DNA from 2 places in the Afipia sp. P52-10 genome. Region 2 is predicted to be linked to the other one. Evidence: predicted binding sites of a transcription regulator. Region 2 holds the regulator's gene; the other holds the start of a gene.
The links. Region 2 encodes LexA, which represses DNA repair genes until DNA is damaged. Its sites were predicted from a motif close to TGTTCNNNNTGTGTTCNG; they were not measured.

Region 1 (6,817 bases), on a different contig from region 2:
CGCTGCGCGGTCGCGCAGGCTTTGCCATGAACAACATCCTGATCTACGGCACCGGCGGTCTCGCCTTCGGCAATGTGCGCGCGGAAGTGCTGAACTACTCGGAATCGCAATGGGCCGCCGGCTGGACGCTGGGCGCCGGCGCCGAGGTTGGCCTCACACAGAACTGGACCGCGAAGGTCGAGTATCTTTACGTCAGCCTGAACGACAATCACTACGCGCTGACGCCGCTGCCGAACGGTTATCAATTCAGCGTGCTGCGGCTCGGCGTCAACTACAAGTTCTGACGCCGGCAACCAGCGCTGATCATTTATCCCGGGCCTCGCGCCCGGGATTGTTCGTTAAGCGCGGCCGAGCCTAAGACGATACGACAAGATTGACGGCCTTGGGCCCTTTGCCCTTCTTGTCGGGCTCGACTTCGAAAGTGATCCGCTGGCCTTCGTTCAATCCCTTCAGTCCCGCACGTTCGACTGCCGTGATGTGCACGAACACATCGCGACCGCCATCGTCCGGCTTGATGAATCCGTAGCCGCGCTCGCCGTTGAAAAACTTGACTGTCCCCGTCATTGCCATCGGGAAACTCCCCCGTCATGCTTCGCTGTCACGCCCCCGCGTCACAGCCCGACCGGACATTCACTCCCGGAAAGCATCGGCAACCGGGGCGGCTCCTCACGGCGAACCCATCCCAATTCGCCAGAGCACGCCCAAGGCCTTGTCACTCCGCCGCGATCATTTGCGAAAGCGGAACGTAAAGCCAGCCATTCGTCGTGAAATCATAATACGGTTCCAGCGAACGGGCCATGGGCAGCCTCATTTTTTTGCGCTGTGGCCGGCAGCCAATCGCACAGCTAGGAATTGTGGTTACCGATCCAGAAACGGCCTCTGCCGCCTTGGCCGAGCACGTCCACCAGCGCGGGTGCTACGATCGTCATGTCCCGAGCCAGGGTCCAGGGTGGATTGACCACCGCTAGTCCGGCCGCGTGCAGACCCGCCTTCGCTGGCCCCCCGCCACCGGTCTCGAACTCGATCGTCAGCACGCGCTCGGCGAGCACGGCGCGTGAGGGCTGCCCCAGCGCCTTGGCAACTGCCGCGGTAACCCGTTCACCAAACCGCGCCACCGCCCTCCGATCCTTAATCGGATACCAAAGCAGGTAGCTGCCCGTAGACCATTTGGCCATCGCCGCCTCGACGCCAGCCGCAAGGCGATCGAACTCGTCCGGGCGCTCGAACGGCGGATCGATCAGCACCACCCCGCGGCGTTCCTGCGGCGGCACATAGGCCGGCAACGCAGTCCAGCCGTCGATCGCTACCACCCGCGCCTGGCGGTCCCGGCGCAGCGCGGCCACCAGCTGCCGGTGCGCGCCCGGCTCGAGCTCGCACACGACCATCCGGTCCTGCGGCCGCAGCAACGCCCGCGCCACCAGCGGCGACCCGGGATAGGCGACGAGCCCATCCGCAGGGTTGTGGGCGCGCACGATGTCCAGATACGGCTTGATCAACGCCATCACCGGCGCCTCGAACGAGGCCTGCAGCAGCCTGCCGATCCCGGCCTGCCATTCGCCGCCGCGCTGGGCTTCGGCGCCGGTGAGATCGTAACGGCCGGCGCCGGCGTGGGTGTCGATCAAACGGAACGCCGCAGGTTTATCCTGCAGATGGATCAATATCCGCTCAGCACGATGTGCTTGATGACATCGGCAAAATTGCCGGCATGGAAGGCGTGGCGATAGTTCATCCGGATATCGAAAACAAAAGCGACCGTCGCCTGACTGTAGCAACGATCGCCTCATTTGCTGATTGGTATGGCAGGCTTACCCGTCAGCCGCCGCGCACCGGCGGCATCAAGACCTTCTCGCGCCGACAGGCTCTCCGATCCACCTCCTCGCAGGCGCGGAACTGCAGGTCCTTGTTCATGCAGATGCGCACCTCGCTGAGGCGGCGGGTGTCGCAGACGACCGAAATCGCCGCGGCGCTAAGCCCGGGGTTCGCCTTGATGAAGGCATCCTCGATCTCATCCGGCGCCACCATCTTCGGCTCCGCCACCTCAAAGAACTGTTCGGGGATCTTGATCCCGGCGCGAGCCTTGCGGATGGCCTCGAAATACGCGCGCGGCTGCAGCCCGGAGCAGGTGCCGTGCTTGTCCCACTCGTTGAAGATCAAGCCCGGTGCGGGCATCAGGTCCAGCATCGCCGAGACGATGCGCCGGTCCAGGCGCGGTGCGGGGCGCTGGCAGTAGTTCGGAAAGCCGCGCTCGTATTGCGGCCACAGGCCATGCACCACGAACGAATAGGGCCTGCCGCCGCATTGAATCTGCTGCGACTTGCCGAGCGAGCCGCGCTCATGCGCGGCTTCGCAATAGGACGGCGACCAGGACAGCGCGAGCACATAGAAATCGAACTCGCCCGGTGCATTCTGCCGCCGATCCTGAGCACCGGCTGCTGTCGCAACCGCCATCGCCAGCAAAACGCCCGCCAAGCAAGCGATCCGCCCTCTCCACGCCGACACCAACATCAAACACCCCCCGTTCACACCGATAAGCCGGAGTGAACGTTAGCCATCGTTAGATGAACATTACCAGAACAAAAACCGGCTGCGGTCACCCGCCGCACGTCTCATGGACGTCTCAGGGACGCGCCATTCGGCAGCCGGGGCTATAGGCCCAGTTGCGATCGAGCCCGACCACGCAGAATTCGACCCCCGACCCGAAGGCGGCGAAACCGCCGTCCTCGATCACCGAGAAATTCACCCTGCGAACGCGGCCGTCCGAAATTGCCGCCTGGGCGGTGCAATAACGGCGCGGGATGGTCGCCGAGGTCCAAGGCTGGAGCGCGATTTCGCGAACCATGGTGAAGCCGGTGATCTGCAGAGCTGAATTCCAGTACTTGCCTTCCTTCTGCGCAAACTGGCGGGCGACTTTGCCCAGCGCGGCTTCGCAAGGCGGCACGTTGCCGTCGTAACGCGGCCCCTCGAGCCAGAAGTTCTTTTCGAGATCGCTCGCCGCCTTCGCAGCGCCGCCTGCAGCAAGGATGGCCGCTGCAACCAGCGCGAGAAAAAGCACGAGGAAGGGAGTTTGGCGCGACATGGTGGATCCACCGATTCAGGCTGCTGGGCGGACGGTGCCGCCGCCCGGCTTCCGGGTCAAGTGCAGCGCGGCAACAGTTGCCCGCAACCGGGGTAAATTCGTCTCGGCGTGCTTTTCCCTCCCTGCTCACCGTTTTAAACTCCGACAGAATCGCAAGAGGAGCTCTCCATGCAGGCGCAACGGCATGCTTTCACCTTGTCAGTTCTCGCAGCCGTCGGCCTGCTGGCGCTGCAGATGACGGCGGCCCAGGCCTACGAGGTGCCTCCGTTCAAGGGCAATGACACCGGCGGCATCATCGCCTGGCCGCTCGCGAAGCAGATCAATCCGCGCCTTCTCGCCGCCGACCATTGCGCCCAGTACGGAAAGGTGCAGCGGCGGCTCGCAACGCAGCGCACCTATGGCGGTTACGTGTCGTTCGCCTGTGTCTGGCCGCGCCGCGTCCGCACGGTTCACGTGCATCGCTACTGAGCCGATCGCGACATCCTTGCTTCGCTCCGCAGTGCGAGAGAATGCAGCGGAACCATCGCGGCGCAGCACGCATAATCCATACTCTTGCGCCAGCGTGCGCGAAGGCATCTAATCGTCGGCGATGGATGTCGCCGGCTGAGGGATGCTGATGATGCGAACGGGTGTAGCTGCGGCGCTTGCCGTTACATCGCTTCTTTGCAGCGTTGGCAGCGTGTGCGCAGTCGAACTCCCGACTCGCAAGCCCGGACTGTGGGAGATCAAGATCAAGCTGACCGGCGGCGTGATGCCGACAGCGAAGATGTTTCACTGCACCGACGAAAAGACCGACCGCGAGATGAGCACGATGTTCAATCCGATGCGGCCGGTCGCCTGCGAGAAGCGCGACGTCGAGAAAGCCACCAGCGGCTACACCATCGATTCGATCTGCCGCTTCGAAGGCAAGTACATCACCATGCATTCCGATGTGACGGGCGATTTCACATCCAAATACACGGTGGTCACCGAGACCAAGACCAGCGACGATGAGAGCAGCCCGCCCAGCATCACCAATCTGACGCTGGAAGCCTCCTACCTTGGCGCCTGCAAACCTGACCAGAAGCCTGGTGATGTCACGATGGCCGGCGGCATGACCGTCAACATCAAGGATCTGGAAAAATTCGAACGCCTGCTGAGGCGCTGACGGCGGCCGATCTGCATGATCGCACATCATTGAACTGCAGCGGCACACGCGCAATTGGCCGAAATCATCTCGCTGAGACGAGCCACGACGCCGAGGATGACGGTTCGCTCCTCAACGCTACCGCACGCTCCATCACACTCTAAGCAGGCAGTGACGGCGCAACGTTCAACGGCGGCGCATCCCGACGCAGGAGACCGCTGCGAGCGAGCGTGATCGCCGCGATGATCACCGCCGCTCCGAACCCGGTCGGGCCGCCCACCAGCACGAAGATGCAAAGCAGGAAGAAGGCGAGCGCCAGCAGCGCCCACTCATACGGCTTGAAGCCTGTCCGTAATCCGTCGCGGACCAGGAACGCCACTGCGACCGCGAGCACCATCATATCGTAAAGGAACAGATAGGGCGTCGCCAGCACCACGCCGGTCGCAAGCCCCGCCGCCTTGATCGCGTAGCGTACGCGGCTGCGCCATAGCACGACAACAGTGACGACCACCGCTGCCATCAGCACGAACTGGCAAGCCCAGGCGAGCCGCTCGCTGCCGCCGATGAAGCGGATCGTCGCGAACAGGCTTTGCAGCTTGTCCCAACCGGCCCGACCTTCGGACAGGAACGCCTGCTCGGTTTGCGACAGCCCGTGGAAAAAGCCGATCCAGCTGTCGGTGCCGAAGGCAACCCAGGACAGCACAGCCAACAGCAGCGCAACCACACTGGCGGAGAAAAACGTGCGCCATTGCTGGGTGGCGATCAGTATGATCGGAAACAGGATGCCGTACTGCGGCTTGTAGGTGAGCAGCCCCAAAAAGACGCCGGCGAGGATCGGCCGCGTCGGCAGGAACAGCAGCGTGCCGCCGATCAGCGCCGCGGTGACGAAGCCGTTCTGACTGACCATCGCGTTAGCGAACACCACCGGAAACGACAACGCCAGCAGCCAGCCGACCGGCCGGCCGACGATCCCTCGCATCACCCCCGCATAGGGAATGAAGCTCGCCACGGCATAGAACGGATAGGAGAAGGCGTAAGGCAGGTAGGCGAGCCCGGTCGCGATGAACAGATAGGGTGGCGGATAATGCCAGCCGAGGTTGCCCGGATAGCCCTGCCCGAGAGTGGCGACCTGCACCTGTTTGTGCAGCGTCCAGTCGTAGACCAGCGCAGCATGCCCATCCATCACCATTCGCCCCGCGGACCAGACGGTGACGAAGTCGCTTGGGTGGCCAAGTCCTTCGGATGTGAAAATGTAGCCGCCCGCGAGATACGCGACGGGGAAATACACGACATGCAGCACGGCCAACGCGAAACAGACCTTCAGCGCCAGTTCCGGAATCTGCCGGTCGTTGGCGATGGTGGCGGACGGCGTCGAGGACATGTTGCGGGCTCTGCTGGCTGGCGGCGCGATCGGCGGCAGCTTGCAGGCGTCCTCGTTGCGGAACCCTTAAGTCTGGCGCGGACTCAGGACCGCATCGGCGGCTTACCGCATCGGAACACACAAAAACGCCTGCCGCGAGGCAGGCGTTTCGTAGCAGGGTAACTGGTCTCTTGCCGGATCAGGCTTGCGGCTGCGGAGCGATATCGCCGCCAGGCTCCGGCCGCGGCCGGTTCTTGGTGGACGGCACCGCCGATGAGCGTGATCCGGTCGGCTCGATGATCGACTCGCGGTTCGGCTTCTTGCCGTTCAGCAGGTCGGTGATCTCGTCGCCGGTCAGCGTCTCGAACTCGAGCAGCCCCTTGGCCAGCGCTTCCAGATCCTCGCGCTTCTCGGTGAGAATCCGGGTCGCATCCTTGTAGCCGGTCTCGACCAGCCGTTTCACTTCCGCGTCGATCTTCTGCGCGGTCGCCTCCGAGACGTTCTGCTGACGGTTCACCTGCATGCCGAGGAACACTTCATCGTTGTTCTCGCCATAGGCCACCGTACCGAGTTCATCGGACAGGCCCCAGCGCGTCACCATCATGCGCGCCAGCCGTGTCGCCTGCTCGATGTCCGACGCCGCACCTGACGTCACCTTCTCCTTGCCGAAGATCAGCTCTTCCGCCACGCGGCCGCCCATCATGATGGCGAGACGCGAGGTCATCTGCTCGAGTGACATCGACAGCTTGTCGCGCTCCGGTAACTGCATGACCATGCCGAGCGCACGGCCACGCGGAATGATGGTGGCCTTGTGCACCGGATCGGTCGCCTTGACGTTGAACGCGACGATCGCATGGCCGCCTTCGTGATAGGCGGTCAGCATCTTCTCTTCCTCGGTCATGACGAGCGACTTGCGCTCGGCGCCCATCATCACCTTGTCCTTGGCGTCCTCGAACTCGGACTGAGTGACCATGCGCTTGTTACGACGCGCAGCCATCAGCGCGGCCTCGTTGACGAGGTTCATCAGGTCGGCGCCCGAGAAGCCCGGCGTACCGCGGGCGATGGTCTTCAGGTTGATGTCCGGCGCCAGCGGCACCTTGCGGACGTGAACCTTAAGGATCTGCTCGCGGCCGACGACGTCAGGATTGGGCACGATCACCTGGCGATCGAAACGACCCGGACGCAGCAGCGCCGGATCGAGCACGTCCGGACGGTTGGTCGCGGCGATCAGGATGATGCCCTCGTTGGCCTCGAA
Region 2 (6,817 bases):
TGCGCGCCACCGTCAAGGTCTCCGGCCAAACCGGTGTGGAGATGGAAGCGTTGACCGCCGTCTCGGTCGGCTGCCTGACGATCTACGACATGGTGAAGGCGGCCGATCGCGGTATCCGCATCGAAGCGATCCATCTGGTCGAAAAGAAGGGCGGCAAGTCCGGCCACTTCAAGGTGAAGGGATGACGCCATGGCGTTGATGCCGCTCGCCGACGCGATCAGGTCAGTGCTCGAAGGAGCAGCGGGTCTGCCGGAGGAATACCTCCCGCTGGAGGACGCAGCAGGCCGCGTGCTGTCACAGAACATCAAGGCGCTGCGCACGCAGCCGCCGGACGACATGTCGGCGATGGATGGCTATGCCGTGCGCGCCGTCGACGCCATTACAGGCGCGACATTGAACGTCATCGGGGAAGTCGCCGCAGGACGCCCTTTCGACCGCATCGTCAATCCGGGCGAAGCGGTGCGGATATTCACCGGCGGCGTCATCCCGCCGGGAGCCGACGCGGTGGTGATCCAAGAGGATACGGTCCGCGATGGCGCGACGGTCACGGTGAACGAAGCCGCGACGCCGGGCAAGCACATCCGCCGCGCCGGGATCGACTTCCGCACCGGCGAGGTCCTGCTGAAGGCCTCGCACCGATTGCGGGATCGCGATCTCGCACTTGCGGCGGCGATGAATCATCCGACCTTGCCCGTCCACCGCCGTCCGAAAGTCGCCCTGCTCGCCACCGGCGACGAACTGGTCATGCCTGGCACGGCGCCGGGCCCCGGCCAGATCGTCTATTCGAACGGCTATGCACTGCGGGCGCTGGCGCGTCACGAGGGCGCAGACGTGATCAATCTCGGTATCGCCCGCGACACGCTGCCTGAGACGACCGCAGCGATCCACCGCGCGATCGACGCAGGCGTCGATGTGCTCGTCACGACGGGCGGCGCCTCAGTCGGCGATCACGACCTTGTCCATACGGCGCTGAAGGCCGAAGGCGTGGACATGGCCTTCTGGAAGATCGCGATGCGGCCGGGCAAACCGATGATGCATGGCCGCCGCGGTTCCCTGCGCGTGCTCGGCCTGCCCGGCAATCCGGTCTCATCCTACGTGTGCGCCATCCTGTTCATGGCGCCGCTGATCCGCGCCCTGTCGGGTCGCCAGGATGTCGCCTGGCCGATTAGCGAGGCCGCGCTCGGGCAGGACCTGCCCGCCAATGACCAGCGCGAGGACTATCTGCGGGCCTCGCTGGCGTGGCGTCCCGGTGGCGTGCCGATTGCGACGCCGGTGAACCATCAGGACAGCTCCCTGCTTGCGAATCTCACCCGCGCTGATGCACTCATCATCCGGCCGCCCCACGCCCCGGCGGCTCTCGCGGGCACCCCATGCCGGATTCTGCAGCTCCCGATCTAGGATTTTTCCAGACGTTGACCGGAAATTAAGAGCTTGCGGAACACATATCGAACATATAGTGTCTGTTCATGATTTGTTTCTAGGCCTTGTCTCAGGCTGGAACGGGAAACGATCGAAACCGGGTTGGCCCACGTTCGCGCACAGCCGGATTGGGCCGACATCATTTCGGGGGACTGGTCGAGATGCTTACGCGCAAGCAGTATGAACTTTTGCGGTTCATCAATGAACGGTTGAAGGAAGCAGGCGTGCCGCCCTCCTTCGACGAAATGAAGGACGCGCTGGACCTGCGCTCCAAATCCGGCATCCACCGGTTGATCACGGCGCTCGAGGAACGTGGGTTCATCCGCCGCCTGCCAAACCGGGCTCGTGCCATTGAGGTCATCAAGCTGCCGGAACAGTCTGCAGGCGGTTTCGTCGGGAATGGCCGGCGCGGTTTCACCCCCAACGTCATCGAGGGCAACCTGGGCAAGGTGGTCCGCACGGCCTCCGAGGACGACGGCGGGCGCCCTGTCGCCATTCCGGTGATGGGACGGATTGCCGCCGGTACGCCGATTGAGGCCCTGCAGACCCGCAGCCACACGATCAACGTGCCGCCAGAGATGCTCGGCTCGGGCGATCACTACGCCTTGGAGGTGCGTGGCGACTCGATGGTCGAAGCTGGGATTCTCGACGGCGACGTCGCCATGATCCAACGCACTGATGCCGCCGACACCGGCGATATCGTCGTCGCCTTGATCGACGAGGAAGAGGCCACGCTGAAGCGCTTCCGGCGTCGCGGCGCCTCGATCGCGCTCGAGCCGGCCAATGCCGCCTACGAGGTGCGCATCCTGCCGCCCAACCGTGTGCGGATCCAAGGCAAGCTGGTCAGCCTGTTCCGCCGTTACTGATCCTCAGGGGGCAACGCATCCGGCGAGGGCGTTGCATCGACCGGACGTGGCGCTTCGCTTGCTGGCGACGTTCTGTTTGCCGATAAGGGAGCCTCAGCTTCGCTGGTAAGAACAGTGGTTTGCGCTTCCTGACGCGCCCATGGCCGGTCGCTGCCGGCCGGCCTGACGACCTCGACGGCGAAGTCTCCGGCGCGGGCATAAAGCGCGACGCTGCCCTCACGCTCCAGACGCTCGCGATCGAACACCATCGTCTGGCACGCCTTCGGCGGCTGACGGGCCGTGACGATCACTGCCGCCTTTTCGCAATCGTCCGCGAAACCGTCCGAACGCATCGTCAGCGCAACTTTGCGCCCATCCGCCAACTGCGCGACGCAGCCCGCCGCATCGCAGCCGATGCCGTCTGTCAGCGTGCCGTCATCCGGCGCCCGTCTGTCGGCATCAGCCGCCAGCCACTCGCGCACCGCAAATGCGTCTCTCTTCGTTTGCATCAGCCGCATGCGGCCATCGGCGGCGCGAACCGCCACGCTTTGTCCGTCAGCGGAGATCAGAATATCTGGCTGCTGGGCCACCCCCACGATGGACGCCGCAATCAGCATGAGAGCGGCCCCCGCCCAACGAAGCTGCGTCTTCAACAGAGCCATGGCGACGAGCCCGGCAGTCGCCAATAGCAACGCGCCCATCCCGAACGCGGGAACGCGCCCGACCGATCCGGGCAACGCCGTTACCCACTGCGCGACCGCGACCATCCAGCGGATACCCCAGCCCATCATCGTCCAGAAGATGCCGTCGAACCCGAACGGAATCGCCAGCAGTCCGAGCAACCCTGCCGGCATGACAAATCCCGACACGATCGGCATCGCCGCCAGATTGGCCAGCACGCCATAGGGGGTCGCCCGGTGGAAATGGAATGCCGCGTAGGGCATCGTCGCCAGGCCCGCGACCAGCGAGGCCAGCAGCAGGATCACGATCTCACGGCCGCCCCACAACACCCAGCGCGGGACCGCCATGTCGTCGGAGACGGAGAACAGCGGCTGTTCGCGATCCATCAGCGCGACAAGTCCGAGCGTTGCGGCAAACGACATCTGAAAGCTCGGATGCACCAGGGCCTCCGGCGCGATCAGCATCACCACGAGCGCAGCGACAGCCAGCGTCCGGAAGGTCACGGCGCGGCGATCGACCATCACCGCGAGCAGCACGATGGCCGTCATCAGGAACGAGCGTTGCGTCGCCACCTCCGCCCCCGATAGCAACAGGTAGAAGGCCGCAGCAACGAGGGCCACAGCCGCTGCCCATTTCTTGATCGGAAAACCCACCGTCAGCGAGGGAAACAGCGCCAGCAGCCCGCGGACGGCAAAGAAAACCGCACCTGCGACGATCGCCATATGATAGCCGGAAATCGACAGCACGTGGCCAAGCCCGGATACGAACATCGCCTCGTTGACGGGCGTGGAGATCGCATCGCGCTTGCCGGTCAAGAGCGCCGTCGCGATCGCGCGCACGTCGCCCGAAAGGGACTGGCGAATGCGCGCATCGATCGCATCGCGCATGCTGCTGATAGCCGCCGCATAGCGCAGCCCCCAGCCACCCTCTTCGGGCTTCGCGAGCGGCTTGATCGCGCCCAGCACGAATCCCGATGCGCCGATCCGCTGAAAGTAGATGTCGCGGGCGAAGTCGTAACCGCCGGGGCGCAGCGCCGTGAACGGCGGCGACAGTCGCGCCTTCAGTTCAACGTAACTGCCGACCACCGGCGCGGTGCCTTTCTTGACCGAAAGCCTGACCCGCTCCGGCGTGACCGCAAGATCGCTCGAGCGCGCGGGCTCGAACCGATCCACACGCAGCACGAAGCGATCGCTCCGCTCGCGCTCTTCGCGCACCTCGACGAAACCGCTCATCGTTACTGCGAAGACCGGTTTGGCGAGCACCGGATGCGCAATCCGTATGGTCTTCAGGCTCGCAGTGGCAAACCCCGTGGCCGCTGCCGCAATCAGCGCGAGGACCGGAAACCAACCGGTGCGACGCAGCCCGAATGCGGTCGCTACAAGCGCTGCAGCCACCGACGCGACGATCCAGGCGATCGGCTCCCGCGCCGCTCCGAAATAGGCAGCGACGCCCGCACCGAACGCGATGGCGATCCATGGAAGAAGCTGCATGCGGGCGCGCTCGGCAGCGAGCTGCCGCCGAATCCACGCGGCAAAGCGGTCCAAACCGCCCATCGCAGCAGCAAACCAGGGAAGCTCACGCCAGCCCCACGCCCATGCCGTGGCGTTCGGACGCCAGACCCAAGCCCTGCTTTGCCCTCTGCCCCGCTCGACCACGCAAAACTCCCGTCACGTCCCGTGACTGGCAGCACTGTAGCAAGCCGGCGGCCTCAGGTCTTGCCGCCGACCTCCTTGGCGAAGGTGTCGCGCAAACCAACCGTCCTGTTGAAGACCGGGTGACCCGGCTTCGAGTCGGGATCACGCGTGAAATAACCGAGCCGCTCGAACTGCATAGGCTCCAGCGAATTGCTCTCGGCGATCGACGGCTCCAGCCGCGCGTCGCGCAGCACCTCGAGCGAATTCGGATTGAGATCGGCGGCGAAATTGGCCGCGTCCGGCGCGGACTTGGTGAAAAGTTGGTTGTAGACGCGAACCTCCGCCTGCACGGAATTGGCTGCCGGGACCCAGTGCATGGTCGCCTTCACCTTGCGCCCGTCCGGCGCGTTGCCGCCACGGGTTTCCGGATCATAGGTGCAGCGCAGCTCGACCACCTGGCCGGCAGCGTTCTTGATGACGCTGTGGCATTTGACGAAATAGGCGTAGCGCAAGCGAACTTCCGAACCGGGCGATAGGCGGAAGAACTTCTTTGGCGGGTTCTCCATGAAATCGTCCTGCTCGATGTAAAGCTCGCGGCCGAAGGTGATGCGCCGCGTCCCCGCGGCGGGATCGTCCGGATGATTGACCGCCTCCAGTTCCTCGGTCTGGCCTTCCGGATAGTTCTCGATCACGACCTTCAGCGGCCGCAGCACTGCCATCCGCCGCGACGCCGTTTTGTTCAGCACCTCGCGGATCGAGAATTCGAGCATCCCGACATCAACGACGCTGTTGGCCTTGGCCACACCGATCCGCTTGACGAAGTCGCGGATCGCCGCCGGCGGCACGCCCCGCCGCCGCAGGCCCGCGATGGTCGGCATGCGCGGATCGTCCCAGCCCGAAACGTGTCCGCCGCGCACCAGTTCGGTGAGCACCCGCTTCGACAGCAGCGTATAGGTGATGTTCAGACGCGCGAATTCATACTGGTGCGGCTTCGACGGTACCGGCAGCTTGTCGAGAAACCAGTCGTAGAGCGGGCGATGATCCTCGAATTCCAGCGTACAGATGGAATGGGTGATGTGCTCGATCGCATCCGACTGGCCGTGCGCATAGTCGTAGCTCGGATAGATCGACCAGGCCTTGCCGGTCCGCGGATGGGTCGCATGCAGGATGCGGTAGAGCACTGGATCGCGCAGGTTGATGTTGCCCGAGGCCATGTCGATCTTGGCGCGAAGCACGCGCGCGCCGTTCGGATATTCGCCCGCCCGCATCCGGCGGAACAGATCGAGGTTCTCCGCGACGGAACGATCTCGAAACGGGCTGTTCTTGCCAGGCTCGGTCAGGGTGCCGCGGTTGACGCGCATCTCCTCCTGCGACTGGTCATCGACATAGGCCAGCCCCTGCTCGATCAGGCTCTCCGCCCAGACGTAGAGCTGTTCGAAATAATCGGAGGCATAGAACAGGTTCTGGCCCCAGTCGTATCCCAGCCAGCGGACATCGCGCTGGATGGCGTCGATATACTCCTGCTCCTCCTTGGCCGGGTTGGTGTCGTCGAAGCGCAGGTGACAGCGCCCGCCGAACTCCTCGGCGATGCCGAAATTCAGCGAAATCGATTTGGCGTGGCCGATGTGCAGGTAGCCGTTCGGCTCCGGCGGGAAGCGTGTGACCACGCCGGCATGCCGCTGGGCTTGCAGATCAGCCGCAACGATATCGCGGATGAAATCGCGTCCTGCCTCTGCGGCGCCTGCGTCCGCTGCCTTTGCCACTGCCATCAAGTCTATTCCAGGTTCGCCACGAGGGCTCGAAAACGAAGGTCTATCTGCCAAATCCGCCCGCCGGAGCCAAGCCCTGCCGCCGCAACGAAAGCTTTTGTTATACACCGGTCCGCGCTATTGAGTGCGGCGATCCGGGGCGCCCCCACTGCAAAACGTGCCGGACATGCGTACAAGCCGAAATTGTGCCGGAAATGTCTGTTTCCGGTGACTGACAGACCCGATGCAAACTCCCGCCACGCGATCGTGGCGCGTTTCGCCCGGAATACGACCCACCCCTCAGCAGCCACCTTCCGCCCAATATGACCAAACCCATCGTCACGCGCTTTGCTCCCTCGCCCACCGGCTTCCTGCATATCGGCGGAGCGCGCACCGCGCTGTTCAATTGGCTGTATGCGCGCGGGCGCGGCGGAAAGATGCTGCTGCGGATCGAGGACACCGATCGCGAGCGCTCCACCAAGGAGGCGAT

Region 1: a site for LexA is predicted at 2,559-2,576, ahead of X566_RS12190 (ribonuclease T2). Genes of this name have one in related genera too.

Annotation. Positions count from the first base shown of each region.
Region 1 covers NZ_AZSJ01000003.1:2,299,973-2,306,789, reverse strand. The annotation lists gene X566_RS12205 (outer membrane protein) at 1-284, shown strand, start outside; gene X566_RS12200 (cold-shock protein) at 355-570, opposite strand; partial or broken gene X566_RS12195 (23S rRNA (adenine(2030)-N(6))-methyltransferase RlmJ) at 846-1,729, opposite strand; gene X566_RS12190 (ribonuclease T2) at 1,813-2,448, opposite strand; gene X566_RS12185 (hypothetical protein) at 2,618-3,076, opposite strand; gene X566_RS12180 (hypothetical protein) at 3,245-3,544, shown strand; gene X566_RS12175 (DUF3617 family protein) at 3,756-4,223, shown strand; gene X566_RS12170 (glycosyltransferase family 87 protein) at 4,363-5,583, opposite strand; gene ftsH (ATP-dependent zinc metalloprotease FtsH) at 5,762-6,817, opposite strand, start outside.
Region 2 covers NZ_AZSJ01000007.1:726,061-732,877, forward strand. The annotation lists gene moaC (cyclic pyranopterin monophosphate synthase MoaC) at 1-185, shown strand, start outside; gene glp (gephyrin-like molybdotransferase Glp) at 190-1,398, shown strand; gene lexA (transcriptional repressor LexA) at 1,581-2,285, shown strand; gene X566_RS20675 (ComEC/Rec2 family competence protein) at 2,279-4,435, opposite strand; gene X566_RS20680 (glutamine--tRNA ligase/YqeY domain fusion protein) at 4,654-6,348, opposite strand; gene gltX (glutamate--tRNA ligase) at 6,651-6,817, shown strand, end outside.